4 regions of the Rahnella sp. P4_A8 genome follow, and region 1 is predicted to be linked to each of the others. Evidence: predicted binding sites of a transcription regulator. Region 1 holds the regulator's gene; each other region holds the start of a gene.

Region 1 (7,709 bases):
TCTCAATCACATCGCCGTAAACCGCGAAGGCCGCCTGGGTCAGCGGGTAAACCGGAAGTTCCATGGCATTCATCCCTGCATTTAAAATAAAACCGGTGAGATAAGCCCGCCAGATTGGCGGATTTATCCTCAATGCAATTACTGTAGAAACTTTTTCCAACTTGCTCAATCGAAATATGGAAAAAGATTCCATAAAATTGATGAAGTCCACAATTCTCATCCGGTTAAATCTATAAAATCTTTTTCATTCAATGCATTAACATTACTTCAGGTGACCTATGCTGGATGAGGAGTCGATTAAAACCTTTATGCACGTCGCGCAAACAGGCAGCTTTTCCCGCGCGGCAGAGATGCTGCATAAAACGCCCGCGACCATCAGCTATCGAATTAAGATGCTGGAAGACAGTGCCGGGACGTTATTGCTCAACCGCACGACCCGTACGGTGTCGCTGACGCCCGCCGGACAGCATCTGCTTGAACGATGTCGCCAGTGGCTAACCTGGCTGGAGGGTGTACCGGCAGAACTGCAGCAGATTAACGACGGCATTGAGCGCCAGCTGAATGTGGTGGTGAACAATCTGATGTACTGCCCTGAAGCTCTGGCAGCGTTATTAAGCTCTCTGACGCAGCGCTACCCGTTCACGCAGTTCACTTTCACACGGCAGATTTACATGGGGGTATGGGATACGCTGCTGTACGAAGATTTTCAGCTGGCGATTGGCGTCACCGGCACCGAATCTCTTTCTAACGCCGTGAATCTGCTGCCGCTGGGTGAAGTGGACTGGGTTTTTGTTCATGCACCCTTTCATCCGCTGCAGCACATCACTGGCATGCTGGAAGAAGCGGTGTTGCGTCAGTACATTGCCATCAATGTGGAAGACACCTCGCGCCATCTGAACAAGCGGGTAGCCTGGTTGCTGACCGGGCAACGGCAGATCATCGTGGCAGATGTGGCGACTAAACTGGCCTGTCACCTGAAGGGAATGGGTATCGGTTTTCTGCCGCGCCATCTGTGCCAGCCATATCTCGACAGCGGCGAGCTGATCGCCCGGCAAATCCGCTATCCGCGCGCCCCTTCCCCGCTCAGTCTGGCGTGGAAAAAGGAGTACACAGGCAAGGCGCTGCATGACATTGTTTCTCTGTTCCACCAGAAAGACCCGCTGATCCAACCGTTGCTGGCGGGTTTAGAATAGTGATGCCCTCTTTGGCTTCGCGAATAAATATGGTAACAATAGGCTTAATTATGCGCAGCCTTGACGCCAGATCTTCGACCACAGAAAAGACCGCGTCTCGCCTGCCTGCATCACCTTTATGGAGAACAGCGCATTATGTCAGCCAAACATCCTGTTATTGCCGTGACCGGTTCGAGCGGTGCAGGCACCACGACCACCAGCGTGGCATTTCGTAAAATATTTCAGCAGCTTGGTTTGCGTGCGGCGGAACTGGAAGGCGACAGTTTTCATCATTTCACCCGTCCTGAAATGGATGCGGCAATACGCAAGGCGCGCGATCTGGGACGTCATATCAGCTACTTCGGGCCGGAAGCCAATGACTTTGGTTTGCTGGAAAAAAGCTTTATCGAATACGGTAAAACAGGCACTGGCCGTTCACGTAAGTATCTGCATACTTATGACGAAGCCGTTCCCTACAATCAGGTGCCGGGTACCTTTACGCCGTGGCAGGCGTTGCCGGAACCGACGGATATTTTGTTTTACGAAGGGTTACACGGTGGTGTGGTGGCGGACAAAATTGACGTTGCCGCGCAGGTCGACCTGCTGGTCGGCGTAGTGCCTATCGTCAACCTCGAATGGATCCAGAAACTGGTGCGCGATACCGGCGAGCGCGGGCATTCCCGTGAAGCGGTGATGGATTCCGTCGTGCGTTCGATGGATGACTATATCAATTACATTACCCCGCAGTTTTCCCGCACGCACATCAATTTCCAGCGGGTACCCACCATCGATACCTCGAACCCGTTTGCCGCCAAAGCCATTCCGTCACTGGATGAAAGCTTTGTGGTGATCCACTTTCAGGGGCTGGATGACATCGATTTCCCGTATCTGCTGGCCATGCTGCAAGGGTCGTTTATCTCGCACATCAAAACACTGGTGGTGCCGGGCGGCAAAATGGGGCTGGCGATGGAGCTGATCATGGCGCCGCTGGTGCAGCGCCTGATGGAAGGCAAGAAGATCGAGTAAACTTTATTCGGCTGCAATCACTTCAAAGCTGTGGGTGATTGTGGCCGCTTTCCCCAGCATCAGAGACACAGAACAGTATTTTTCGGCAGACAGGCTGACCGCACGTTCAACAATCTTATCGGTCAGATCCTTACCGGTGACGATAAAATGCAGATTGATGTGAGTGAACAGACGCGGCGCTTCTTCGCGGCGTTGTGAGGTCAGCTTCACTTCACAATCACGCACGTCATTACGACCTTTTTGCAAAATTGACACCACGTCGATTGCACTACACCCCCCTGCGGACATCAGTAACATTTCCATCGGGCTTGGGGCTTTATCACCCGCGTTTCCATCCATTGAAATCTGATGACCCGATGCAGACTCACCTAAAAATGTCAGTCCTTCAACCCATTTGACACGTGCATGCATGAACTATTCTCCCGGTGAATAAACTTGTCGAAATCTGCTCTCAGAGTACCCTTTCACCTAAAATCTGGCAACGTAACCCGATCGCCATCATGCTGAAGCGAGACAACAGAAGACAGCATCTCAAACCTGTGCTACAAACAAAGCCGAAACATACTTTCCAGTAAATTGCGGTGACGGTTTTTGCGGTTTAAGTACAGAACCCACGGTGATGACAGCAATAAACAGGCTGTTGCACTCCGACATCCGCTTGCAGCATTTCTGGAGAGTTATATGCTGAAAGGGCGCTTTGGATTTGAAGTGCCGTACAGGGAACTCTGAGCCCTGTGATTTTGGGCAGCGATAACAACAGAGGATAATAGCAAATGGTTCTCGGCAAGCCACAAACAGACCCGACTCTTGAATGGTTCCTGTCTCACTGTCATATACATAAGTATCCTTCTAAAAGTACGCTGATTCACCAGGGTGAAAAAGCCGAAACGCTTTACTACATCGTGAAAGGGTCAGTTGCTGTCCTGATTAAAGATGAAGAAGGCAAGGAAATGATACTGTCCTACCTTAACCAAGGTGACTTCATCGGTGAGCTGGGACTCTTCGAAGAAGGTCAGGAACGCAGTGCCTGGGTACGTGCTAAAACTGCCTGTGAAGTGGCTGAAATTTCATATAAAAAATTCCGCCAGCTGATTCAGGTTAACCCGGATATTCTGATGCGTCTCTCCGCGCAGATGGCCAACCGTCTGCAAGTGACGTCAGAGAAAGTCGGCAACCTTGCCTTCCTTGACGTTACCGGTCGTATCGCTCAAACCTTGCTCAATCTGGCTAAACAGCCTGATGCAATGACCCATCCGGACGGGATGCAAATCAAGATTACCCGCCAGGAAATTGGCCAAATCGTCGGTTGTTCACGTGAAACAGTCGGACGCATTCTCAAAATGCTGGAAGATCAAAGCCTGATCTCCGCACACGGTAAAACGATTGTCGTTTACGGCACACGTTAATCCCTCAAAAATTGGCGCGGCAAAACACTGTCGCGCCTTTTTTATGGGCTAAGCTTTACCCATGACGCTATGGCGAAGACTGTTTTACCATCCTGAAGTGAACTACGCGCTGCGCCAGACGCTGGTGTTGTGCTTACCTGTTGGCATTTGCTGGCTGTTTGGCAATTTGCAAATGGGCCTGCTGTTTTCCCTCTGCCCGGCCTGTTGTAACATCGCCGGTCTGGATACCCCGCATAAACGCTTTTTCAAACGCCTGCTCGTTGGCGGTTCACTCTTTGCCGTGAGCAGCCTTCTGCTGCAACTGATGCTCGAAAGCTGGCATATACCGCTGCCGCTGATCATGCTGTCGCTGGCGTTACTGCTCGGCGTCACCGGTGAAATCAGCCCGCTGCATGCGCGCCTGTTGCCCGGTGCGCTGGTGGCGACTATCTTCACGCTGAGTATGGTGGGCGTGCGCCCGATGTGGCAGGCCCCGGTGTTGTTCGCCGCTGGCACAGCCTGGTACGGATTGTTTAACTGGGCGTGGTTTCGTATTTCGGAAGAACAGCCGATGCGCGAAACGCTCAGCCAGCTCTATCTGCAACTCGCGGATTATTTCGAAGCCAAGTACAGCCTGCTGACGCAACACACCGATCCCGAAACCGCGTTACCCCCACTGCTAGCCCGCCAGCAGCAGGTTATCGACCTGATTGCCCTGCTTTATCAGCAATTACACATGTTGCCCCAGCACGGACATCATCATCACCATAAGCGGCTGTTTCAGCGTTTTCAGGTGGCGCTCGATTTGCAGGAGCACATTACAGTGAGCCTGCATCAGCCGGAAGAAGTGCAGAAACTGGTGGAGGAAAGCCATGCCGAAGCGGTTATCCGCCGAAATGCACAGGTGATTTCCACCCGTCTTCGGGTGATTGCCGACGATATTCTTTATCACCGTTTATCCGGGCGCTTTACGATGGCCAATGAGCTGACCGCGCTGGAGAAAATCGCCGCGCGCAACCCGGACAATCCGGTAGGTCAGTTTTGTTATTACCATTTCAGCCGCATTGCCCGTCTGTTACGCACACAGCGGCCGTTGTACAAACGTGACCTGATGAACACCCAGCCGCGTTTGCCCTTCTGGCCCGCGCTGAAAAGCTATCTTTCCTTCAAATCCGTGGCACTGCGTAATGCCGCACGTTTGGGCATTATTCTGGCGATTGGCAGCAGTCTGGGTCTGTTCTTCAATTTGCCCAAACCCTACTGGATCTTGCTGACTATCATGTTGGTCAGCCAGAACGGTTATAACGCCACGCGGGTGAGGATCCAGCACCGTGCACTCGGTACGCTGGCCGGATTGCTGATTGCCTCAGGCTTGCTCAAACTGGAACTGCCGGAAGGCACCACGCTGCTGTGCATGTTGCTGATCACCCTGTTGTCCTATACCGTTCTGCGCAAAAACTACGGACTGGCGATGGTCGGCATGACGGTGACTGCAGTGTATACCCTGCAATTGCTGGCGATGAACGGCGTGCATTTTCTGGTACCACGACTGGTCGATACCCTGATCGGCTGCGCGCTGGCCTTTGGTGGCACTATCTGGTTGTGGCCGCAATGGCAAAGCGGTTTGCTGCGCCAGAATGCACACCAGGCGCTGGAAATCTATCAGGACGCTATCCGCCTGCTGCTCGAGGAAAGCCCCGACACCGCCAAACTGGCGTACACCCGTATGCAGGTCAATCAGGCGCACAATAAGCTGTTCACTTCGCTAAATCAGGCGATGCAGGAGCCGGGTTTTAACTCACATTATCTGGCGGATATGCGTTTGTGGGTGACGCACAGTCAGTTTGTGGTTGAGCATATCAACGCGATGACGATCCTCGCCCGCGAGCATTACATGCTGCCGGAAAAACTGGCGACGGAGTATTTACAGACCTGCGAAATCGCGCTGCAAAGCTGTCAGCAACGACTGCTCTACGACGGGCCGGGCAGCGAGAACAACCTGTTTAATGCGCCGGAACTTCACCCGGATATGCCACTGACCGAAATGGAACGCCATCTGCGGCGCGTAATTTCACATCTCAGCGTGATGCATACCATCTCGTCACTGGCGTGGAAGCAGAGGCCGCATCATGGGATCTGGCTGACGCGGCGGGCGTGAAGGGGGAGACCCCTTTCAAATCCCCTTTTTACTGGCTTGCAGCCAGACTGCTTTTTAAAGCTAATCGGAGAATATTTCGGTTTCTCAAGTGCGGGGACCGCGCACTGACGGCTTAAAATGGATTGAGAAAGTTTCGGTTTCTCAATTGCCGAGCTCGCTTAACTCACCGCGCCGAAACCGACCAAAGAGGGCTAAGACGAGCCCTCTTTGGAATCTCCACGTCTTAAACTGCGCGCTTCGCTCGTAGGCTATGTTCCAGCAACCACAGCGACAGGCTGGAAATCTTGCCGCGTTGCGGTTCCTTCTCTCGGTCTTCGAGCCACTGGTCTCGAAGCCGCTCCGTTCAGCAAGATTTCTGATTCGCCCGCAGGATTCTAAATTCAAAAGCAGAAGGGTTTTATCTTTTAGAAATGTCGATTGGCGTGCTCAAAAATGGCACCGAATGAACGGTTCGAGACCTATGGCTCGAAGCCTGAAATTCGGGAATCGCGCAGCGATGACATTTTGCGCCACACACTAATGCGCCAGAACATGTCCGTCGTGCCTGCGGCAGCGCGCAGTAAAAAAGCGAGGGGAGTGCAGAGGGGAAAAGCCTTTCTCCTCTGCTCGGTTTCGGCGCAAAGGCCTTGTGATAACCGTACTTGAGAAACCGAAATTTACTCAGTCAGTTGCAAAGAGGGGGGCGTGGGGATCACCCCCCGCAAACTTTCCCCACGGCTTTCTCAAACCTTTCCATCCCTTCTTCAATATCCGCGAAGTCGATAACAAGCGATGGCGCAAACCGCATCACGTTTGGTCCGGCGACCAGCATCATCAATCCGAATTCTGCCGCGGCGGCATGGAATTCTCCGGCGCGGTTTTTATACGCATCAGAAAGCTCGGCGCCGATCAGCAACCCCTGACCGCGGAACTCGCTGAAGATGTGATATTTCTGGTTGATGGCCTCCAGCGCGCTGATGAATTTCTCGCGGCGCTCGTTGATCCCGGCCAGCACGTCTGGCGTATTGATGATATCCAGCGCGGCTTCAGCGACGGCGCAGGCCAGCGGGTTACCGCCGTAGGTGGTGCCGTGTTTGCCCGGTTCCATCACCGAGGCCACGTCTTCGGTTGCCAGCATGGCGGAAACCGGGAAACCGCCGCCGAGCGCTTTAGCAGTGGTCAGGATGTCCGGCGTCACGCCGTAATGCATGTAGCTGAACAACTTGCCGCTGCGCCCCATGCCGCTTTGTACTTCATCCAGCACCAGCAGCGCCTGATGTTTGTCACAAAGCTCACGCAGACCTTGCAGAAACGCTTTGGTCGCAGGCGTGACACCGCCCTCCCCTTGCACAGGCTCGACAACAATGGCGCAGGTGTGGTCGTCGATCACCGCTTTTACGGCATCCAGATCGTTGAACGGCACGTGCACAATATCAGCGGGTTTCGGGCCGAAGCCGTCGGAGTATTTCGGCTGGCCACCCACGGAAACCGTGAACAGCGTGCGACCGTGGAAGGCATTATGGAAAGCGATGATCTTACTTTTGTACGGGCTGTGACGGTGCGAAGCGTAATAGCGCGCCAGTTTAAAGGCCGCTTCGTTGGCTTCAGCGCCGGAGTTGGCGAAGAATACGCGGTCGGCAAAGGTGGCGTCGATCAGCTTCTGCGCCAGTCGAAGGGCGGGTTCATTGGTAAATACGTTACTGACATGCCACAGGGTTTCGCCCTGCTCTTGCAACGCTTTCACCAGTGCCGGATGGCAATGTCCAAGCGCCGTCACAGCGATACCCCCGGCGAAATCAACATACTCGTTCCCTTGCTGATCCCACACGCGACTGCCTTTACCTTTCACGGGAATGAATTTCGCAGGTGAATAAACCGGCAAAATAACTTTATCGAATGTGCCCCGATCTACCGATGATTTTTCCGCCATTACCCTTCTCCCTCACGACCATTGATATGAAAATATAATCACAAAATATGCATAAAAAA
Region 2 (7,709 bases), on a different contig from region 1:
ACCGGCGATGAACAGCGCGGCAATCGACACCGTACCGCCGGTCGCCAGCGAGTAAATCACCGAGTTGTGGCTGGGTGGCGTCAGGATCGCCTGTACCGAGCCGCTGGCGGTGACCGCCGCCGCAAAGTCACGCGGATAGCCCTTTTTCTCCATTTCCGGGATCATCACCGAGCCGATTGAGGCGGTATCCGCCACGGAAGAACCGGAGATCGCGCCAAAAAAGGTTGAGGCCACAATGTTCACCAGCGACAGCCCGCCGCGGATAAACCCGACAAAGATGTAGGCAAAACTGACCAGCCTGCGGGCGATCCCTCCTTCGGCCATGATCGCGCCTGCCAGAATAAAGAACGGGATCGCCAGCAGTGAAAATTTGTTCACGCCGTTGGTCAGTTGGATCATCAGCGCTTCAAACGGCAGGTCAATCCACCAGGCTCCTGCCAGCGCGCTCAGCCCGACGGCGTAAGCGACCGGCACGCCAATCGCCAGCATCACTGCCAGCGTTAACAACAAGATTAATGCATCCATAACAGGCTCCGGTCAGGCGTCAGAATTGCCCAGCATCACCACAGGCCGCTGATGTTGCGGGCCGGCAATGATCTGCTCAATGATGAATAACAACGTCAGTGCAGAACCTATAGGTAGCGGCAGATAGGTCTGTCCGGCGGTCAGCAGCGGGAATTCCGCCACCGGCTGTTGCCAGAGTTCACTGCACAATTGCAGGCTGTACCAGAAAATAAACACGCTGATGGCCAGCATCATCAGGTCAGCCAGCAGGGCAGAAAATTTTTTCAGCGCAGGTGGCAGGCGGTCAGTGACCATCGCAACGACGATGTGTGAACCAGCGCGGTAACTGACAGCGGCTCCGATAAAGGTGAACGTCACCATGCACATAATCGCGATCGGCTCCGGCCACGACAGGGCGCTGTTCATCACGTAACGGGCAAAGATCCCAACCGGGATCACCGCCACCATCAGCAGCAACGCGATGCCCGCGATCCACATCGCGCAGCGGTAAAGAATGTCCATCAGGGTGTGATAACTCGAAACCATAAATCCCCCGGCGAAAGATCAGAAAGAAGCAGCCCGCAGGCTGCCGGTGTCAGGGTTTACTTCACGTCAGCGATTTGCTGCATCAGATCCTGATGGTCTTTGCCGAATTCATCGCGCACGGATTGCGTGGCTTTGACATACGTCGCGGGGTCAATCTCATAGAATTTCACGCCGCCCGCTTTCATCGTGGCGAGGGCTTTCTCGTTATAGGCTTTCCACAGTTCGCGCTGTTCGTCCTGTGCTTCTTTCGCCAGTTTGAGGATTAACTGCTGGTCTTCCGGTTTCAGTTTGTCCCATTTCACTTTTGAATACAGGAACAGCTCCGGGATGATGAAATGGCGGCTGTAGGTGTAGTTTTTCACTACCGGCAGGTAGTTATGGGCGACAAAGGTTGGCGGGTTGTTTTCGGTGCCGTCAATGACGCCGGTCTGCATGCCGCTGAACACTTCACTGACGCCCATCGCCACCGGATTGGCACCCATCGCTTTCAGCGTTGCCAGCGCAATCGGACTGCCCTGTACGCGGATTTTCATGCCGTGCAAATCTTCCGGTTTCACCACCGGTTTTTTGGTGATCAGGTTACGCGTCCCGCCATCCATCCAGCCGAGAAAAACCAGTCGCGAATTCGGATTGTTGGTGATTTTATCGCCGATTTCTTTACCGATCTGACCGTCGAGCACTTTGTGCATATGGTCTTCGTCGCGGAAAATATAGGGCAGGGTGAAGACATTAATTTCTGGCAAAATCGAAGCAACCGGCGTCATCGACACACGGATGATATCCAGCGCACCGAGCTGCGCCTGTTCAATTTCCTGCTTTTCATCTCCCAGCACGCCGCCCGGAAACGTTTTAATTTCGAGGCGTCCGTCTGTTTGCTTTTGCAGTTTTTCGCCCATGTGCTGGACGGCGACCACGTTGGGATAGCCTTGCGGATGCACGTCGGCGGCTTTCAGCGTTTGTGCTGACACGCCATGCGTAAATAAGAGGGTCGCGGAACTCAGGCAAAGGCTGAGAAGTGCTTTTTGCATTTTCATCAGTTTGTCTCCAGGGTACTCGGTAAGGGAAAGATAAATGTGAACAAGTATCGAACAGGACGGGCGCAGAGGCGTTGCCGGTTCATTTTGAAAAATGTCTGAATAAGCTTTTAAATGATAGGGATGCATGACGTGCCGGTGTGAGGTCTTCGCCAGTGAATGCACTTTATCCTATTTTTTGTTGTGCGGTATTTGAGCGTTATCACAAACTCGTAACAAATGTAAAAAGCTGTTGCTTAATATTTAAAACGTTGTTTTAACTTGAGTAATGAAGCTCAGATGATTGATTTACTGTGTGATTTTTTTTGAAAGTGTGACGGAGGTTAAATTGTTCAACCTTTGTACAAACAGGAAAAACCTTGTCATCTGTCAATGACACGTCGGGCGGCAGGCGGGACAATGTAAATAATAATGAGAACGACTATCAATTAGGCCTTTTTCTTTGATATCATTCGGCGTTATTCATTCCTTCTACACACTGATTCTGGCTGGAGGCGACGCGTGAAAACGGCTCGCAATAAGATGAAAGAGGCGACCTCATTACTGATGTCGTTAATGTTGGTTGCTGGTCTGAGCGGCAACGCGATGGCTGCACCTGCGACGCCGGCGGGACAAGCCGTCAATTCTGCAGCAACTCAACCTGCAACGGCTGACGCACCGGCGACCGGTGACGCAACGCCAGCTCCGGTGATGCAACCCGCGCCAGCAGAGACGGCACCCGTGATCCCAACCGATTTGTCTGTTATGGGCATGTACCATCACGCTGATGTGGTGGTGAAGACCGTCATGATCGGTCTGCTGCTGGCTTCTGTAGTCACCTGGGCATTGTTATTCAGCAAGGGTGCGGAAGTCTTCACGGGCAAACGCCGTATGCGCCGTGAATTTGATGCGTTGTCCTCCGTTCGTACGCTGGACGAAGCCGCCGAGCAGGCTGAAAGTTTCGCTGCCAGCAGCATCAGCGCGCAGATGATCCGCGATGCGCAGAACGAGCTGGAACTGTCTGCCGGATCGACTGACAACAACGGCATTAAAGAGCGTACCGGTTTTCGCCTTGAGCGCCGCGTCAGCGCCGCGGGTCGTTACATGGGCCGTGGCAACGGTATTCTGGCGACCATCGGAGCAATCTCTCCCTTCGTCGGCCTGTTCGGTACCGTATGGGGCATCATGAACAGCTTCATCGGTATCGCACAGACGCAGACTACCAATCTGGCGGTCGTCGCACCGGGTATCGCCGAAGCCTTACTGGCCACGGCTGTGGGTCTGGTTGCGGCTATCCCTGCGGTGGTCATCTACAATATTTTCGCCCGTACCATCACCTCTTACCGTCATCAGGTAGGCGATGTGGCGGCGCAGATTATCCTGTTACAGGGCCGTGATTTGGATCTGGCTGCCAGCGAAGGCAATGCGCCACGCGGTCAGACAGGTCAGTTACGCGTAGGGTAAGAACAGATTATGGCTATTCGGTTAAACGACGATATCGACGAAAGTGGTGAAATGCATGACATCAACGTCACGCCTTTTATCGACGTCATGCTGGTATTGCTGATCATCTTCATGGTGGCGGCACCGCTGGCCACCGTTGATGTGCGGGTGGATTTACCGGCTTCGACGGCAAAACAGCAGCCGCGTCCGGAGAAACCGATTTTCCTGTCGGTGAAAGCTGACAAGCAACTGTTCCTCGGCGACACGCCCGTGAACAGCGATAATATGACCGCGATGCTGGATCAGCGTACTCAGGGTAACAAGCAGAGTACGATTTTCTTCCGCGCGGACAAAAGTGTCGATTACGAAACGCTGATGAGCGTGATGGATAACTTGCGTAAAGCCGGTTACCTGAAAGTCGGGCTGGTGGGTGCAGAACAAACCGGTGCCGCTGCGGCGCAGTAAGTTGTGAATCAAATCAGACGCACAAAAAAGGCCAGCATTGCTGGCCTTTCGTTTATCCGCAAAACGGTAACTCAGGTTACCGGCGCCGGGTTAAACACCGCCAGCGCATTATGGATGCCCCAGGTGTCTGACCAGGTTTTCTTGCGACCGCTGGCGATGTCCAGAATGAAATGGAACAGTTCCCAGCCCACATCCTCGATGGTGGCATCACCGGTCGCAATTGTCCCGGCATTGATATCCATCAGATCGTGCCAGCGGTTTGCCAGCGTGGTACGTGTTGCCATTTTAATCACCGGCACGGCAAGCAGGCCGTATGGCGTACCGCGTCCGGTGGTGAATACCTGAACGGTAATACCGGAAGCCAGTTGCTGTGTCCCGCAGACGAAATCGCTGGCAGGTGTGGCGGCGTAAATCAGGCCTTTTTTGGTCGGACGTTGTCCCGGAGACAACACTTCTGAAATCGCACTGGTACCGGATTTAGCAATCGAACCCAGTGCTTTTTCAACCACGTTAGCCAGACCGCCTTTTTTGTTGCCCGGAGACGGGTTGGCGCTGCGGTCGGTCTGTCCCAGCGACAGATAATTATCGTACCAGGCCATTTCTTCCAGCAGACGTTTACCCACGTCGACGTCCGCTGCACGCGGTGTCAGCAGATGGATAGCGTCGCGCACTTCTGTGACTTCTGAAAACATCACTGTTGCACCGCAGCGCACCAGCAAATCCGAAGCGTAACCGACTGCCGGGTTGGCGGTGACACCGGAGAAGGCATCACTGCCGCCGCATTGTGTGCCCACAACCAGATCGGAAGCCGGACAGGTTTCGCGCTGGCGGCGGTTCAGGCGTTCCAGATGAAATTGTGCGACCGTCAGGATATCGTCAACCATCGACTGGAAACCGACATGTTGCTCATCCTGCAAACGCACAATGTGCGTGTCATCGAGTGAAATCGCCTGCACATCCGGCGTGCCTTCCAGCAGGCGCTCGGGTTGCAGCTTCTCACAGCCCAGACCGACCACCATGACTTCGCCGCCAAAGTTCGGGTTCAGCGCCAGATTGTGGATGGTGCGGATCGGGATAATGGCCGCAGGGGCGTTAATCGCCACACCGCAACCGTACAAATGATTCAGTGCCACGACACCGTCGACGTTGGGGAATTTCGGCAGCAAATCACGTTCAATGATTTTCACTACGTAATCCACTACGCCCGCCACGCAGTGCACACTGGTGGTGATTCCCAGCAGATTTTTGGTGCCGACGCTGCCGTCGGCATTGCGGTAGCCTTCAAAGGTATAGCCTTCGAGTGGTGGCAGCGCGGGTGGCACACGGGTGGCCAGCGGCAGGCTGTAAAGTTCAGGGGCGACCGGTAATTCCACCAGGGATTCATCAATCCAGCTGCCCTGCGCGATATCCCGTACGGCATAACCAATGACTTCTCCGTAACGAATAATATCGCCGCCTTTAGCAATGGGTTCTAACGCCACTTTATGGCCTTGCGGAATATGCTCAATTAATTCCAGACCGTTCGCAAATCGGGTGCCGGCTTTTAAGCCGTTGTCATTCACAATAATCGCCACGTTATCGCTTTCATGAACTTTAATAAAAAGCGCTTCGGTAGCGTGTTCTTTATCTTTATTACGTGACATAACTGTCTCCGCGTTTATTAAACATCCCGGAACAAAAAATTCCGGTAAATTATCTGAAGTTGACGCTCAATAATGTTCTTGTAAACATGCTCTGGTAATACAGGGTATGGCATCCATTATAAGGCAGTCTTCCGGCAACCTCATTGTGCAACTGACCAGCTTTTTGCCCGATGAACGTCATTCTGTGTGGCAGGTGACAGAATAAATGTGATGTAAATCACCCTTTGATTTGAGCGGTTATCGGTTCCGCACAATCTGTGATTCTCCTCCCACACCGATGTGTGGATGCAAAAGAATAGTCACAATCAACGGGGCTATTCTTGGGCGAATGCACAGTGTTATTTCGTGGCCTCCTTTTTATACTGTATTGGCCCTCTGAAGGTGACGTTGAAAGTAATACAGGTAAATTTCAGGCGATCATAAATAAAGTGTTTATTGCCTGTTTCGAATTAAGACGCTGTACGGCGAATAACCACAGGTGAACGAAAAACGTTATTTCAATAACGGTGAGCTCCCTGAAAAATTTTCGCATTATGACAATGAGGGTCACCATGAACATTCAATCTCAGTCCGGGACAATCGCGCAAAGTAAGGTACGGACCCATATCCGTTACTATATTTTGCTGATTATCTTTTTAATCACGGCGGTGAATTACGCTGACCGCGCAACGCTCTCTATCGCGGGAACCGAGGTCGCGCGTGAGCTGGGCCTGGATGCTGCCGACATGGGACAAATCTTTGCCGCGTTCGGCTGGGCTTATCTGATTATGCAATTGCCCGGCGGCTGGCTGCTGGACAGATTTGGCTCCAAAAAAGTGTACACCTACAGCCTGTTCTTCTGGTCGCTGTTCACCCTGTTGCAGGGTTTTGTGGGCTGGTTCCCGCTGGCGTACGGCGCACTGACGCTGTTCATGTTGCGTTTCATGCTCGGTTTCTCCGAAGCTCCATCCTTCCCGGCGAACGCCCGTATTGTGGCTGCCTGGTTCCCGACCACTGAACGCGGCACGGCTTCCGCGATTTTTAACTCCGCACAGTATTTCTCACTGGCACTGTTTTCGCCTTTGCTGGGCTGGCTGACTTATGCCTGGGGCTGGGAACATGTTTTCATCGTGATGGGCGTGCTGGGTTTTGTGCTGACGCTGGTGTGGATCAAATTCATTCACAACCCGCCGGAACATCCACATATTTCTAAAAGTGAGCTGGAGTATCTGACAGACGGCGGTGCCGTTGTTGATATCGACCACAAGAAAACGGACAGCGCGAAAAACGGCCCGAAATGGAGCTACGTTCGTCAGATGCTGAGCAGCCGCATGATGCTTGGGATCTTCTTCGGACAGTATTTCATTAACAGTATTACGTGGTTCTTCCTGACCTGGTTCCCGATTTATCTGGTTCAGGAAAAGGGCATGTCTATTCTTAAAGTGGGGATGATTGCCGCAATTCCTGCGCTGTGTGGTTTTGCGGGCGGTGTGCTGGGTGGCGTGTTCTCAGATTTTCTGATCAGACGCGGCTATTCGCTGACCGTGGCGCGTAAAATTCCTATCGTGCTGGGCATGTTATTAGCCACCAGCATCATTTTGTGTAACTACACGGACAATAACGTACTGGTCGTCACCCTGATGGCGCTGGCGTTCTTCGGTAAAGGCTTCGGAGCGCTCGGCTGGCCAGTGATTGCGGATACTGCGCCAAAAGAAGTCATCGGTCTGTGCGGCGGCATCTTCAACGTGTTCGGTAACGTGGCCTCCATCGTGACGCCGCTGGTGATCGGCTACATCGTGAAAGGTCTGCATTCTTTCAATATGGCATTAATTTTTGTGGGCTGTTCAGCACTGATGGCGATGCTTTGCTATCTGCTGGTGGTCGGCGATATCAAACGTCTGGAACTTAAGAAATAGTAAATTGCGATGCGGGGTAATCCGGGCATCCCGGCTCTGCCCCCTTTTATGAGGTCAGATATGAGTAATCAAATGATTCCAAACCGGTTCCGCCAGGACTTATTGCAAGGGAAAACCCTGATTGGCTGTTGGTCAGCATTATCCAGCCCGATCTCAACCGAAGTGCTTGGCCTCGCAGGTTTTGACTGGCTGCTGCTCGA
Region 3 (7,709 bases), on a different contig from region 1:
ACCTCAGTTACGTGAACTGTTCGCGACAACATTAAAAGTCGGTCTGGGCGTGGCGATATGCAGCGGCCTGATTGGCATTCCATTAGGTGCCTTGCGCGGCCTGTTCGTGCTACCCGCCGCCGCGCTGTGGGACATCCTGTTTCTGGTGCCCTTCCTTTTACCGCCGTATATTGCCGCGCTGTCATGGATGATGGCGTTACAGACCCACGGTTATGTCCAGCAACTGCTGCCGTGGCTGCATCTGAATGATTTTTTGTTTTCGCTGCCGGGCATGGTGATGGTGATGACGCTGAATGTGTTTCCGGTCGTGTATTTCGCGGTATCGCGCAGCATGGCCGCCAGCGGCAGTCGTCTGGCAGATGTTGCGCGTATTCATGGTGCGGGTCCGTGGCGGGCATTTTTGCGCATCACTTTACCCATGGCGTTACCGGCAATGGCCTCCAGTTTGTTACTGGCGTTTACGCTGTCGATTGAAGAATACGGCGTGCCCGGCGCGCTGGGTTCGCGCAGCGGCATTCTGATGCTCACCACCGGCATCGAACAGCGCCTTGCCGACTGGCCGATCGACCTGCCCGGCGCGGCAGTGCTGTCGCTGATGCTGGTAGCAATTGCGCTTTGTGCGTACAGCGTTCAGCGTGCAGTGCTGGCGGGCAAGAATGTGGAAAGCGTGACCGGCAAACCGGCGGACGTGACACAAAAAACGCCGGGAGTCTGGACAATTCCGGTGCTGATGTTGTTTACAGCGGTGGCAGTGATTGCCGTCGCACTGCCGATTGTCTCCACACTGGCCACGGCGTTTTCCCGCACGTTGTCCGGCGGGCTGTCGTGGCAGAATCTGACCTTCCGCCACTTCAGTAATCTGTTTGCCGCGCACGGCGACGCGCTGAGTGCGCTGTCGACCAGCCTCAGTCTGGCGCTGGGTACCGCGCTGATCGCCGGGGCGACCGGCTTTCTTGCCTCGTGGCTGGTAGTGGCACGAAAAATTCGCGGTGCGGCGGTTATCGACGGTTTATCGCTGTTACCGGCGGCATTGCCGGGGATTGTGGTGGGTGTCGGTCTGATTCTGGCCTGGAACCGCAGTTTCTGGCCGGTGACGCCGTACAACACCTGGGGAATTCTGCTGCTGGCTTACTGCTGCCTGTTGCTGCCTTATCCGGTGCGTTATGTCAGCGCCGCGTTGAAGCAGATTGGCGGCAATCTGGACGCCGCCGCACGGGTGCACGGTGCCACGGCGGCGCAGACATTGCGTCTGATCCTGCTGCCGCTGGTATTTCCGAGCCTGCTGGCATCAATGATGATGGTTTTTGCCGTGGCGTCACGGGAACTGGTGACGTCCCTGCTGCTTTCACCGGCGGGCGTACAGACCGTATCGGTGTATGTCTGGCGTCAGTTTGAACAGGGTTCGGTGGGCGACGGGATGGCGATGGCGTCGGTTGCAGTGCTGCTGAGCCTGACGCTGATGTTGATTGCGGTCAGGCTGCAACAACGACCCCCGGCTTAGCTTTCCCGCTGCGGTTCAGCGTGCGGGCGGTCACCGGAGGGGATCAGTAAACCGGCGGCGACTGCCAGTACCGAAATCACTGCAGACACCACAAATACCCAGTGCAGCGACGCCGCCACGCTGTCGGTCAGAGCACCCAGTTGCTGGCTATCCATTGCGCTGCGGGTGGCTTTCTCCATCAACAGATGTACCGGATCGTTTACCTGCGGCAGACGATATTGCAGATTCAGATTCAACGTTGCGCCAAGCACCGCGGTGCCAATGGCGGAACCCAGCATACGGGTAAAGAGTGTTGAGGCCGTCGCGATGCCGCGGATAGCCGGTTCAACGCTGTTTTGCACCGAGACAATAAAGGTGGTATTACACAACCCCATGCCCGCGCCAATCGAAAATGCCGCCAGACGCGCCATCCACAAACCGGACGATGGCGAAAGCAGCAACAGCGCCAGACTTCCGCCGACCAGCAATAATCCGCCAATGACCGCCGTTGCACGGTATGAAGTCGCCTGCATCAGACGACTGCTGAACATGCTCGCCAGCGGCCAGCCAATCGACATCAGCGCCAGCGTGGTGCCCGCCTGTAACGGCGTTCCGCCGAGTACGCCCTGCACATAGGTTGGCAAAAATGCGCTGATACCCATCATGGTGGCGCCAATGATCAACCCGCCAACATTTCCGGCAATAATCACTTTGCTTTGCCACAGCGCCAGCGGGAACAAAGGCTCCGGCGTTTTACGCTCCTGGCGGATAAGCAGCCATGCGCTGCAAACGGCTAATGCCATCAGTGCCAACGCCCAGTAACCCAGCACTTCAGCCTGCAACAGCGCCAGGAGTAAGGCCGCGACAGAAAGGGTCAGATAACCGGTACCGGCCAGATCCAGCTTATGTGGTTTACGCTGTCCGTCCGGCGGCAGGTATTTCACCAGAATGATCATCGCCACCAGGCCGACAGGCACGTTCACCCAAAACACCACCGCCCACGGGAAATGAGAAACAATAAACGCTCCCATCAGCGGGCCGACAATCGCCGAAACGCCCCATACGCTGGACAAATATCCCTGCGCTTTTGCCCTTTCCTGCGGGCCGTACACATTGGCAATCAGCGTGGTGGCTATCGGCGTGATTGCCCCTGCACCCAGTCCCTGCAGGGCACGAAAGCCGATCATCCAGCCAAGCGAAGGGGCGAATCCGCACAGAACAGAGCCGATCAGAAACAGCGTGGTACCGATGAAAAACATTTTCCGGCAACCATACAAATCCGCCAGCCGCCCGTAGATGGGTACGCTGATCGCCTGCGTCAGCAGATAGACGGCGAACACCCAACCGAGCAGCGAGAACCCACCCAGATCGCCAATAATGGTTGGCATCGCCGTCGCGACAATGGTCACTTCTACGGCGGCCATAAACATCGACAACATGCAGGCGGCAAGGATTAGAGGTCGGTGAGAAGATTTAACAGCAGACTTTACTTCAGGATGATTGACGGCCATGTTCTTTGTTTTCTTTAGCATTGTTTTGATGAGTGCACGCAGGCAGATACCAAATTATAGACAAAAAAGAGGCGCCGGGTTTGCACACAGCGCCTGTTAAGGACAGTTTAATTATGACAACATCAGTTATAAGTGTTGACTAAAAAAAGATGATTTATTGAGAAAGCGATTATGCGTCCTCTGGCCTGAATAAATGGATGGGTAAAGTGAGGCGTACGGGGGCTAATAAGTTGGAAAAAGCCAATGACCGGGAGGGAGCAAAATGTCCACTACCATTAGTCCAGCGCGTCAGTCGCCCGGCACTAAATACGAGCTCACCAGCGAAATAAACTCCGCGTTCCCTTTCTATTATCACTCCCCCCTTTTTATGTTCACAGATACCCGTAAGAGAAGTATGTCCATGGACATTTTGATAATCTGCCTTGCCGCAAATAACAGCCCCCGGAGCATCATCCATGATAGCAAACACCCAGCCACCTCCATTTGGTACAAGGGTGCGTTGAGGATCCATTATATTAACAAGTTTATAATTTCCCGCCGCCTGACGGATAACTTCATAAACATATAACGGATTAGCGGGTTCCTGATCGACACATTTAGGGTCGATCACTTTCATCATTTTGCGTTGAAGCAACATGCTGTTCAATTTTGAATATTGCTGTTTTTCAGGCACTTAATTCCATCCATGATAAATTTTAAAAAACCGTCAGCCTCATACTTTAATCACCATTTCCAGGTTAAAGCTGGACAGGTCGATAAACTTCGCCATATCGCGGCTTTCCGCACGAGGTAAATACGGAATTTCACCGAGCAGCGGTGCGGAAATATTGACGCTGAGCGCATCAATCGTTTCCTGGTAATGAGCCAGACAGGGATTAATGCGGTTCGCCACCCAACCAAGCAGTGGTAAACCATCCGCAATAATCGCCTGCGCGGTTAATAACGCATGGCTGACACAACCTTCCTGAATACCTACCACTAATACTACCGGCATATTTTGCTGGCGGACCCAGTCCGAATATAAAAGATGCGGTGTGATCAATGTTCTCCAGCCGTCGCACCCTTCCACTACAACGGAGTCAGCCTCCTTACGCATGAAATTAAGACCGTTAGTCATTATTTCAAAAACATTTTCAGGGACCTGGCTGGCATAAATATCTTCATCAGCTAATGCCAGCGGAGTTATTTTATTAAAAGGATAAGAAATTGAAGATGACTGCTGGAGCGTTACCGCATCTTTATTTCGAACCCCGTCGGCCAGCTCCTGACTGCCTGTTGCAATAGGTTTATAGCCTAAAACGCAGCGATCCTGCGCGGCTAAAGCCTGAAGCAAGGCACGTGTGACAATGGTTTTACCTACACGGGCATCCGTACCCGTGACGAAAAAGTGCGTTAACATGGAATTCAGGCTCCGGGATCTCTCCGTCTTATTGAAAGATAGTCTCCGGTAAGAACACACCGCCAGAGACAAAGTCACGACAGAAAGTCTAGGCGATGCGGGATGAGAGCGGTTTGCGTTAGCGCAATGTTTTGTTGACTGTCCATGCAGTTAATGCAGAGGGCTTATATTTTTTTATTTACGTACACAGGTTAATGATATATCCCAATTAATGGAAATTACGACAGGGTGGCAAGGAAGAAAGTCCCGATGCGCTGACGAAGATCAAGGATTCGGGCGAATAAATGCAGCCAATGCAGAAGTATCTTCAATTACGCAGGATATTAGCCTTGCAGTAATTTAATTAACAGGGATCCGCTATATAACGCATCTTTCACTAACGCCGCGCCGGGCATCGTTCCCTGATTATAGAATTGTGTCGATTCAAGTTTGATATTTTCGCTATAGGCGGGAAGCGATTGCTGCTGAATACAGGACATTATCGCGGGATGGAGAATATCCTGAGATAAATTCAGCGGTGAGCCGATCAGCACTTTCTCCGGATTAAACAGATTGACCATGATCGCCAGAATGCGTCCAACGCTTTGTCCGACGCTGATGATCACATCACGCGCTAGCTGATCGCCACGGTTTGCTGCATCACACACGGCCTCGATAGTCAGCGACACACCATGCAGTAAGCTGGCCGGAACCGGTACCGTTAACCGCTGACGAACCAGATCAAGAATGCTGTCAGTGCTGGCGACAGTTTCAAGGCAACCGTGATTGCCGCAATAACAGCGCTTGCCGTAAGGATCCACCTGCGTATGGCCGATTTCCGCCACACTGCTGCTGCCCGCGTGCAACACGCGCCCGCCCGTGATCACCCCTGCTCCGACGTTGTGATCAATCACCACCTGTACCACATTTTTACAGCCCCGGGAGGCACCGTATAGCAACTCGGCCAGCGTCCAGGCACCGATATCGTGCTGCACATACACCGGCAAACCGGTGTGCTCAGACAGCGTGTCACCCAGCGGCATATCAAACACGTCATGATAAAACGGCATGCGGTGCACAATGCCACGCCGTGCGTCAATCATGCCCGGTAAGGTAATGGCGATGGCGGTGAGACGTTCGAGTTTGCGCTGATGACGGATAAAAAACTGATCGATTTCCGAAATAATACGTTTAAGCAGAGGTTGCGACGCCTGTTCCGGCAGCGGGAGGACTTCTTCTACCACCAGTTTACTGCTGAGATCACGCAGACCCAGGGTAATGGAACCGAGGCTGATACGTGCTGAAAGATAATGCCAGGCCTGCGTATCGAGCGCTAAACCAATGGCCGGACGCCCGCGGCTACCGGGATCCTGAAATTCAGTTTCCAGCACCAGATGCGCCTGGATTAACTCACGAACTATCTTGGTGATACTGGCAGGAGCCAGTTGTGCTTTTTTTGACAATTCAATGCGCGAAATAGGACCAAACTGATCTATCAGGCGGTACACAGCACCGACATTGGTTTGTTTTATCTGATCTATATGTCCTGGTTGCCCGTCGGGGATCACTCAAGGAACTCCTGTTATTTTCGCGCTTCAAAATAAAGATTAGGGCTATGTTGGAGTTTTTGTTATATGTCGTCAACTATTTGATTCGTTATGTGATTTGGTGCACAAATTGCGCGAAAACACGCTCAGAATTGACTGGAAATACAGCATCTTCTGACTTCGCCTCCTTATTCTTCGTGTAACAACAAATCCATAAATGCCCGGGCTGCGGCAGTCGCAGGACGCCGTGCGTGATTCACCAGCCAAAGCTCTGTCGTGCCCTGTAGCGTGCCAAATCGCAAATACCTCACCCCTTCAACCTGAATACGCAGATAAGAAGCGGGCAGAATTGACACCCCGAGACCGGCCGCGACCAGGCCGATAATGGTCAGCGGTTCGCCGACTTCCTGAGTGATATACGGCGTGATCCCCTGCACTTTGAGCTGGCCGAGTATATCGTCGTGAAGCGACGTGCCGACATCTTTGGAGAAAAACACAAAAGGCTGATCGGCAAGGTGCTGAAAAGTCAGTTCACCCTCTTTAAGCGCATTCAGCGGATGGTCTTTGTGCACCACAGCAATCAGCGGTTCGGACAGCACAAGATGGTGTTCCAGCTCCTCCGGTAACTCGCCATTACGCATAATGCCCAGATCCAGTTTTCCCTCCAGTAACGGTTCGATCTGCTGTTTGCTGTTGAGCTGCTCAATGCGAATATTGACATCCGGATAGGTCAGACGAAAACGGTGCAAGGTGCGGGAAACACGACGTAAAAACGGTGCCGAAGAGGTCAGCCCGAGGGTCAGATTGCCTGACTCGCCGCGATGAATGCGTGCCGCCTGGGCGGACGCCTCACCGACACGCTGCAAAATCTGCCGGGCTTCCGGTAGAAACGCCTGTCCCGCCTGGGTCAGCCGCACGCTGCGGTTGTTGCGGTAAAACAGCGCGGCGCCGAGATGGGTTTCCAGCGCCTGAATTTGCTGGCTCAGCGGCGGCTGGGACATGTGCAGACGTTCCGCTGCCCGGCCAAAATGCAGTTCCTCGGCAACAGCGATGAAATAACGTAAATGACGCAGTTCGATGTGGTTCATGATGTGGATTAATTCACCAGATTGATACTTTAAACGTATCGTTTTTGACTGATTAATATATTAGACAATAAACCTCGCAGCGTTAAAATTCTTATACATTTTAAAATTAAGTTTTACAGCCCCCGTATTAAGGACTTCCAGTGAAAACCTCCCGGCGGATTTCCGCTGCACCAGCCAGTGATTCAGTTAACGACGACGAGTTAAATCCTGAAACCCCCGTCGCCCGCTCCGGACTTAAAACTCCTTTTATCAAACGTGGTACGCCGCAATTTATCCGCGTCACCCTTGCGCTGTTTTCAGCGGGTCTGGCGACGTTTGCCCTGCTGTATTGCGTCCAGCCAATTCTGCCGGTGTTGTCGCATGATTTCGGCGTTTCACCGGCCACCAGCAGCCTGTCGTTGTCGTTGTCCACCGGTTTAATGGCGATTGGCCTGCTGTTCACCGGGCCAGTTTCTGATGCCGTCGGGCGTAAATCAGTGATGGTGGTGGCGTTATTTCTCGCTGCGGGCTGCACGCTGGTCTGTTCCTTTATGCAAAGCTGGGATGGCATTCTCGTCATGCGTGCGCTGATCGGCCTGTCGCTGAGCGGCGTGGCGGCAGTCGCCATGACTTATCTCAGTGAGGAAATCCACCCGAGCGTGGTCGCTTTCTCGATGGGCTTGTACATTAGCGGAAATTCTATCGGTGGCATGAGCGGACGTTTAG
Region 4 (7,709 bases), on a different contig from region 1:
CAATAGACGCAGACGCCAGCGGCGTCTGATCGAACTCATCAAACCAGGTTTCCAGCGGGCCACCCAGCGCGGCATCAATTTGCTGACGGGCTTTCGCACCATCAAACGGCGGAACATGGTCCTGAAGCAAAGCCAGCTGATCGGCTATGTGCGGGGGGAAAAGATCGCGGCGTGTAGACATCATCTGACCGAACTTGATCCAAACCGGCCCAAGCTGTTCCAGTGCCAGGCGCATGCGCTCACCTAACGGCTTTTCTTTATGACGATTTGGTAACCAGAAAAAAAGATAACGACCAATTCTCAGTGGTAACGTTAAGCGGATTTTAGGGATCAGTTCGTCAAGGCCGTAGATCAGAAACATGCGGATAATCAGATATAAACGTCGCATTTCCCTAGGCGTCACGGTTTGTCCTCCAGTTTTTTGATACGTTTATCCAGCGCATCCAGCTCACACACCAGTGCGGAAACCTCATCACTAAACCAGACAACTTCCAGCGGACCGGGTGCCATTTTCCACTCTTCAGTCAGCGTTTGCGCCACATAGCTCTGCTGGTGTTTCAACCCTTTTTGCAAAAAGCTGAAAACGCCCTGCACGGTCTGACTCAGCCCCTGTGCCGCAATGTCACCGATATAGGGTGCCAGAAATTCCGCAGGCTCAATTTCCGCCATATCCAGCAATGCAGAGAACTGCTGAACCAGGGCGATATCGCCATCAACTACCAGCTCGCCACTGCGCATCATGGGCGACAACTGCTGGCGATCACGTAACTTATGCAGCACTGACAGTTTCGAGGTGACGGTGCAATCTGCCGCGCCGTCCCATTGCCCGAGCACATCAATTTTCTGTTCACTGAACACAAACGTCAGTGGTGTACTCAGTTCCTGCAATTCCACACGCAGAACTTTACCGGCCAGACGTGTCCGCGCCGCCTTCATGCTGCGATCTCTGAAAAGCAGGTAATTAAGCGGCGTCTCGATAGCGGCAGTCAGTAACGGCGTTAACAACATCGGCATACTCATATCAGAATTTGAAACCCCGATGTAACGCCACAATGCCGCCAGTCAGGTTGTGATAAGTCACATTTTCAAAACCTGCGTCCGCCATCATTCCTTTCAGTGTTTCCTGATCCGGATGCATACGGATTGATTCAGCCAGATACCGGTAGCTTTCAGCATCGTGCGCAACCAGCTCACCAATACGCGGTAAAATATGGAAGGAATAGGTGTCGTAAGCTTTGCTCAGCGGCTTCAGCACCGGTTTGGAGAATTCCAGTACCAGCAGACGCCCGCCCGGCTTGAGTACGCGGAACATGGAACGCAGCGCCTTCTCTTTTTCAGTCACGTTACGCAGACCGAAAGAGATGGTGATACAGTCAAAATAGTTGTCCGGGAACGGCAGAGCCTCGGCATTCGCCTGAACGTAGCTGACGTTGCCGACGATGCCAAGATTGCGCAGCTTTTCGCGGCCCATCTTCAGCATGGAATCATTGATATCCGCCAGCACGACTTCGCCTTTCTCACCCACCAGACGGGAAAATTTTGCGGTCAGATCGCCCGTACCACCGGCCAGATCCAGCACACGTTGTCCCTGACGGACACCGCTGCAATCAATAGTGAAGCGTTTCCAGATGCGATGAATACCGAAAGACATCAGATCATTCATCAAATCATATTTTGCCGCAACGGAATGGAAGACTTCTGCCACCATTTCCTGTTTTTCATCTTTGGCTACTGTACGAAAACCAAAATGGGTGGTTTCCGGCGTCTGCTTTTCCATTATTTATGCCTGCTTTTTCAGTCGAACTCTTGGGGAGAAGTGTATCAGAACCCGTTCGAAAGCCCCATCACCGATGGTGATTCAACATATTGCAAAAATTCATGCATTGAATCACAAATACAGTGCAGGCCCTCTGACCCGCTATGTCTGCTGGTGGGGAGTTAACTCACCCGGGTTCAGCGTCTGTTCTTCTTCCGCATCAGAGGTATCGGGCAGAGATGCGGTGTCTTCAGGTTCATTTTCCGCTTTCGCTATTTCAGCCAGAGACGGACTGATAGGCCGTTTAACTTCAACACCCAGCGCGCGGAAACTTTCCACCTGTCCGATAAGATTACCACGGCCTTGCGAGAGTTTATTCATCGCGGATCGATAACTTCCCTGCGCTTTGTCGAGACTTTGTCCCATCGACTCCATGTCATCCACAAACAGCCGCAGTTTGTCGTAAAGACGTGCCGCGCGGTCGGCGATACGTTTGGCGTTCTGACTCTGATGCTCATAGCGCCACAAGTTACTGATCGTTCGCAGCGCCACCAGCAGGGTCGTCGGGCTGACCAGCATAATATTGTGCCGGAGCGCTTCGCTAATCAATTCTGGCTCACGGTCGATAGCCAGCAGAAAAGCGGGCTCAACAGGGATAAACATCAGCACATAATCGAGGCTGCGCAGACCGGGAAGTTGCTGGTAATCTTTGCGCCCGAGCAGGCGGATATGTCCGCGCACCGAGGCAATATGTTCATTGAGTGCCGCTTCCCGCTCGCTGTCATCCTCGCTGTTGAAATAGCGCTCATACGCGACCAGGGTCATTTTGGCATCAATCACTACGTCTTTATTCTGCGGTAACCTGACGACCACATCAGGTTGCATCCGGCTGTTGCTGTCAACCTGCACGCTGACCTGAGTCTGGTACTCATGCCCTTCACGTAAACCGGAAGCCTCGAGCACGCGGCTCAGCACCACTTCCCCCCAGTTGCCCTGCGTTTTGTTGTCACCTTTCAGTGCCTTGGTCAGGTTGACGGCTTCACGGGCCATCTCCACATTCAGTTGCTGCAGATTGCGGATCTCATGCGCCAGCGTATGGCGTTCACGGGCTTCCTGCCCAAAGCTGTCCTGCACCTGACGACGGAAACCATCCAGTTGCTCGCGCAACGGCAACAGTAACTTGTCGAGACTTTGCTTGTTCTGTTCGTCGGCACGGCGGCCATTTTGTTCGAAAATCCGGTTAGCCAGATTTTCAAACTGGCTGCTCAGGCGCTGTTCGCTGTTAATCAGCAGACGCTGCTTTTCCTCAGCCGCCATGCGGGTTTCATCCAGACGGGTTGAAACCTCACGCAACTCTGCTTCCTGCGCGCTGTTGATTTCCCGCTGCGCACGCAGTTCCTGATTCAGTTGCTCACACTCGTTTTGCCAGTGGGCAAGCAGTTGTAATTTTTCCTGACTGGCCGCCTGCAGGCTATGCAGTTTTCGCAGCTCAAGTTCAGCCTCACGCAGTTGCTGCTGCCCTGATTGCCGCTCGCTTTTGTGCGTATCATTTTCCGCTTTAGCCTGTTCCAGCGATTGTTCCAGCAAACGGCGCTGCGTTTCATACTCCGTCTGCTGTTGCTGTTGGCGCAGGCTGGCGATAAGCCAACCTACGAGTAAGCCCATTAACCCCGCCCCCAGGGCTGTCAGGATGCTGATATCCACGCGATTTCCCTCTTAAAGTCTCTTGCGGCCAAGGTAATGTCAGGCTGTATGGATGTCCAGTCTATTTTCTGTTGCATTGAGCCTTTGCGAGACGTCTTCCAAAAAGGAATTTCTCTGTATTTGCCCCCTTGCGATAGCCAGCCACAGAGAGCAGCATTCAAAACCAGCGGCTCAGCCACTGAATGCCGAAAGCACCTGGCGCCAGGATGCCGAAAGCCCAGATGAGTGCAGACGTCACATTCGCAATCTGGAAATATTTTTGCGGCATACCGCAGATACCGGCAACCAGTGGCACAACGGCACGAAGCGGGCCAAAGAAGCGGCCGATAAAAGCCCCGGGCATGCCCCATTTTTCAAAGAAAGCATGTCCACGAACCAGCATTTGCGGATGGCGGGAGAAAGGCCAGAAATTGCCAACCCGATCCTGATAACGGGCACCAATCCAGTAAGAAAGCCAGTCTCCCAGGAAAGCGCCTGCGGCGGCGGCGGCCCAGATGGGCCAGAACGGAATACCGGTTTCGCCAATCAGCGCGCCGAGTCCCAGCAAGATAAACGTTGCCGGTAGCAGCAGGGAAAGGAATGCCAGAGACTCACCAAAAGCCAGAAAGAAAACGATCGGTGCAGCCCACACCTGATGGGCGCGGATGAAGGTAGTGGTGTACTCAAGAAGGTCGTGAACAGTCAAAAATGCAGTTCCTTTTGTCAGAGATTCGGGAGGAGGTTCATCAATTATTCCAGATGGATTACTAACATGACCTTAACAGATCTGCTTAGCAGGGCAAAAAAATGGGCCGCCAGAGGCAGCCCATTGATGTGATGATGTGATGTGGTTGTTTTAGTTTTATAGGGACTAAATAAGCCTGCGGGCTGCTTCTACAACAATCTTCACCGCATGACTTTCAGTCTTTTTCATGGTTTCCGCATTAGGGATTTCCTGCTGCGTGCGGTTCACGATAACACCCGCCACCATCCCCGCGCGCAGGCCCTGGCTTGCACACATGGTCAGCAGAGTCGCGGATTCCATTTCGTAGTTCATGACGCCCATTTCCTGCCACTCTTTCATCGATTCTTTGAAGCGACGGACAACACGGCCAGAGTAAGTGTCATAACGTTCCTGACCCGGATAGAAGGTGTCAGAAGAGGCGGTAACGCCAATGTGCGTCGCGGCACCCACGGCTTCTGCCGCCGCAACCAGCGCGGTGGTGCAGGCAAAATCGGCTACTGCAGGGAATTCCATCGGCGCAAAGTGCAGGCTCGCGCCATCAAGGCGAACGGCAGCGGTCGTGACCAGAACGTCACCGACATTGATGTGTGGCTGGATAGCACCAGTTGTGCCGACTCGCAGGAAAGTACGGATCCCCAGTTGCGCCAGTTCTTCAACCGCAATAGAGGTCGAAGGGCCACCAATACCGGTTGAGCAAACAATCACAGATTTGCCATCAAGCTCAGCACGCCATGAGGTAAATTCGCGGTGGGAAGCCAGACGAACCGGGTTCTCCATCAATTTGGCAATTTTTTCCACGCGCTCAGGGTCGCCGGGAACAATCGCCAGCGTCGCGCCGTTTAAATCTTTTTTGGCCAGGCCAAGATGGAAAACTTCAGGCTGAGACATAACAAACTCCTCTGTGTGTAAGGTCATTTATTGGCAGGAGGAACACCCGGCAACTGTACTGAACATTGTGACGTTATTTCGTGACGGTCGTCACTATGATGTAACAACAGGAATTTCACATACATTTATTTTGTGATTCAAGTCACAAAATAAGGAGGGGTGAGGGAATTTTAAACAGGCAATCTCCGCTGCCGGGGATTGCCTGTTTATCAGTTACAGTTAATCAGGCAGGAACGGCATCTGCCGCCGCACTGCGCGACCAGATCCGGTGTTTGAGCATGTCTTTCAGAAACGCCTTCAGCAACGCTCCTTCTGCTTTTTCACCTTCCACAACGCCCTCTTCCGGCACATCATCCGTCAGCCCCAGCAGCGATTTGAAGCGGCGTGCATCGCCACTTAGCCCCACCACTTTCAGGTGTTTGTAGGCTTCGAGCACATAATGCCGTGCATCGCCATTCATCAGCAGTGCGTCGATATGCCCATGCGGAACAATCACTGCATCAACGGTGATGGAAGGCGATCCGGCAAACGTAGCATCAACCGGCAACGTAGAACCATCATCGGCAGTCACACTCCCTAAGTGACTGGCCAGCAGCTTAGGGTGAACGCCAGCGGCCTGAAGTGCCTGTAAGGTTTCCAGAACATCCGCCGCATTCACACCTTCACCCAGCAATATCGCCACCTGCCGCCCTTTGATCGTGCCTTTACCGCTGGCATACAAACTCAGCGACGGATCATTTTTCAGCCCATTCACGGGCTTCGGCGGCTTGATCTTCAGGGTGTCAGCGGAAAGGGTAATACCCAGATTTTTCGCCACTTTCTGCGCCAGCGTCTGATCAACATGCGCTAACAGATCCACGACCCGCTCGCGGATATACGGCCGCGCCACCTTCGATAATTCAAATGAGAAAGCGCCGATAATATGATCCTGCTCCGCTGTTGTCTGGCTCAGCCAGAACAGGCGCGGATGGGCATAATATTCGGCAAATGACGGACTGCGCTGACGGATTTTTTCTGCATCAACCCGTTCAGGATAACTTTCAAAGCCACCGCCGGACGCTGCCGGAGGTGTTTCCCTCGGCCAGTTATTGTTGATGGAATTCGGCTCGTAGTTCGCCGGATTCGTATCAATGTCCTGACGGTGCATGCCGTCACGCTGGAAGTTATGGAAAGGGCACGTCGGCCGGTTAATCGGAATTTCATGGAAATTAGGCCCGCCCAGACGACTGATTTGCGTGTCGGTGTAAGAGAACAGTCGCCCCTGCAACAGCGGATCATTGGTGAAATCTATGCCCGGCACAATGTGCCCCGGGTGGAACGCGGCTTGCTCGGTTTCAGCAAAGAAATTATCGGGGTTACGGTTGAGCACCATTTTGCCGATCAGTTCTACCGGCACCAGTTTTTCAGGGATGAGTTTGGTCGGGTCGAGCAGGTCGAAATCAAATTTGAATTCATCTTCTTCAGGGATCAACTGCACACCCAGTTCGTATTCCGGATAATCTCCGGCTTCGATGGCTTCCCACAAATCACGGCGGTGGAAATCGGCATCTTTCCCGGCCAGTTTCTGCGCTTCATCCCATAACAGAGAGGCTTTTCCGGCCAGCGGTTTCCAGTGGAAACGCACAAAAGTGGCTTTGCCTTTTGCATTCACGAAACGGAAAGTATGGATGCCAAAACCTTCCATCGTGCGGTAACTGCGCGGAATGCCCCGGTCAGACATCGCCCAGAACACGTTATGCAGGGTTTCCGGTTGCAGGGACACGTAATCCCAGAAGGAATCGTGCGCACTCGCTCCCTGCGGGATTTCGTTATGCGGTTCGGGTTTTACCGCATGCACAAAATCAGGGAATTTATGGGCATCCTGAATAAAGAACACCGGTGTATTGTTACCGACCAGGTCGTAAATGCCTTCATCGGTATAAAACTTGGTCGCCCAGCCGCGGATATCACGCACGGTATCTGCCGAACCACGGGAACCCTGAACGGTAGAGAAACGCACAAATACCGGCGTTTTCTTTTCAGGATCAGACAGGAAGCTGGCTTTGGTCACCGCCTTCATACTGCGATAGGGCTGGAAATAACCGTGCGCCGCAGCGCCCCGCGCATGAACGATACGTTCGGGAATGCGCTCATGGTCGAAGTGAGTAATTTTTTCACGGAGAATGAAATCTTCAAGCAGTGTCGGGCCACGATTTCCGGCTTTCAGCGAGTTCTGATCATCAGAGATTTTGGTGCCCTGATTGGTGGTCAGCGGCTGTTTTTCACCATTTTTGCGGTGGCGTTCTAATGCATCGAGTTTAGCATTGGTATTTTCCGGACTCTTCGCACTGCCGGACGCTGTCGGTTCTTTTCCTGGCGGTGTCGGTTGTGGCGAAGGCTGATAAATACGATCGCCGGGCGCAAGATCCCCCAGGCCTGGCTGTGAAGATTCAATGCCCGTGGCGGGGGCGCGGCTTACCGATTTTGACTCGCTTTTCTTGGTCACTTTAGAGGGTGATTTTGACATTGAACATAGCTCCTCGACAAAGGTTTCGGGTGTTCTGTAGACGTTCTGTAAATCTTCCATGATGACTTTCCTGATTAACTTTTAACTATAGAACATCTCTTGCGCCTTGCTGTTCATGCTTTCCGGCTATA

What was found. The regulator CRP, encoded in region 1, controls carbon source genes, mostly activating them, when cyclic AMP is high. The targets are predictions, from matches to a motif close to ATGTGANNNNNNTCACAT.
Region 2: garD (galactarate dehydratase) is a predicted target of CRP. The motif match lies at 5,820-5,837, and genes of this name have one in related genera.
Region 3: mlc (sugar metabolism global transcriptional regulator Mlc) is a predicted target of CRP. The motif match lies at 6,028-6,045, and genes of this name have one in related genera.
Region 4: udp (uridine phosphorylase) is a predicted target of CRP. The motif match lies at 5,203-5,220, and genes of this name have one in related genera.

The regions. Positions count from the first base shown of each region.
Region 1 is NZ_JBFUHK010000005.1:30,564-38,272, forward strand. It holds gene AC1DUO_RS04295 (ureidoglycolate lyase) at 1-64, opposite strand, end outside; gene allS (HTH-type transcriptional activator AllS) at 279-1,193, shown strand; gene AC1DUO_RS04305 (phosphoribulokinase) at 1,329-2,198, shown strand; gene AC1DUO_RS04310 (OsmC family protein) at 2,202-2,609, opposite strand; gene crp (cAMP-activated global transcriptional regulator CRP) at 2,972-3,604, shown strand; gene AC1DUO_RS04320 (YccS/YhfK family putative transporter) at 3,666-5,741, shown strand; gene argD (bifunctional acetylornithine/succinyldiaminopimelate transaminase) at 6,433-7,650, opposite strand.
Region 2 is NZ_JBFUHK010000007.1:37,222-44,930, reverse strand. It holds gene AC1DUO_RS05840 (TRAP transporter large permease) at 1-525, opposite strand, end outside; gene AC1DUO_RS05835 (TRAP transporter small permease) at 538-1,050, opposite strand; gene AC1DUO_RS05830 (TRAP transporter substrate-binding protein) at 1,107-2,084, opposite strand; gene exbB (tol-pal system-associated acyl-CoA thioesterase) at 2,607-3,527, shown strand; gene exbD (TonB system transport protein ExbD) at 3,537-3,971, shown strand; gene garD (galactarate dehydratase) at 4,043-5,614, opposite strand; gene AC1DUO_RS05810 (MFS transporter) at 6,166-7,509, shown strand; gene garL (2-dehydro-3-deoxyglucarate aldolase) at 7,570-7,709, shown strand, end outside.
Region 3 is NZ_JBFUHK010000001.1:179,538-187,246, forward strand. It holds gene AC1DUO_RS00775 (ABC transporter permease) at 1-1,501, shown strand, start outside; gene AC1DUO_RS00780 (MDR family MFS transporter) at 1,498-2,991, opposite strand; gene AC1DUO_RS00785 (hypothetical protein) at 3,161-3,664, opposite strand; gene bioD (dethiobiotin synthase) at 3,704-4,390, opposite strand; gene mlc (sugar metabolism global transcriptional regulator Mlc) at 4,714-5,937, opposite strand; gene AC1DUO_RS00800 (LysR family transcriptional regulator) at 6,105-7,004, opposite strand; gene AC1DUO_RS00805 (MFS transporter) at 7,145-7,709, shown strand, end outside.
Region 4 is NZ_JBFUHK010000028.1:15,859-23,567, forward strand. It holds gene ubiB (ubiquinone biosynthesis regulatory protein kinase UbiB) at 1-403, opposite strand, end outside; gene ubiJ (ubiquinone biosynthesis protein UbiJ) at 400-1,008, opposite strand; gene ubiE (bifunctional demethylmenaquinone methyltransferase/2-methoxy-6-polyprenyl-1,4-benzoquinol methylase UbiE) at 1,022-1,777, opposite strand; gene rmuC (DNA recombination protein RmuC) at 1,919-3,460, opposite strand; gene AC1DUO_RS14850 (DedA family protein) at 3,618-4,145, opposite strand; gene udp (uridine phosphorylase) at 4,311-5,072, opposite strand; gene katE (catalase HPII) at 5,296-7,578, opposite strand.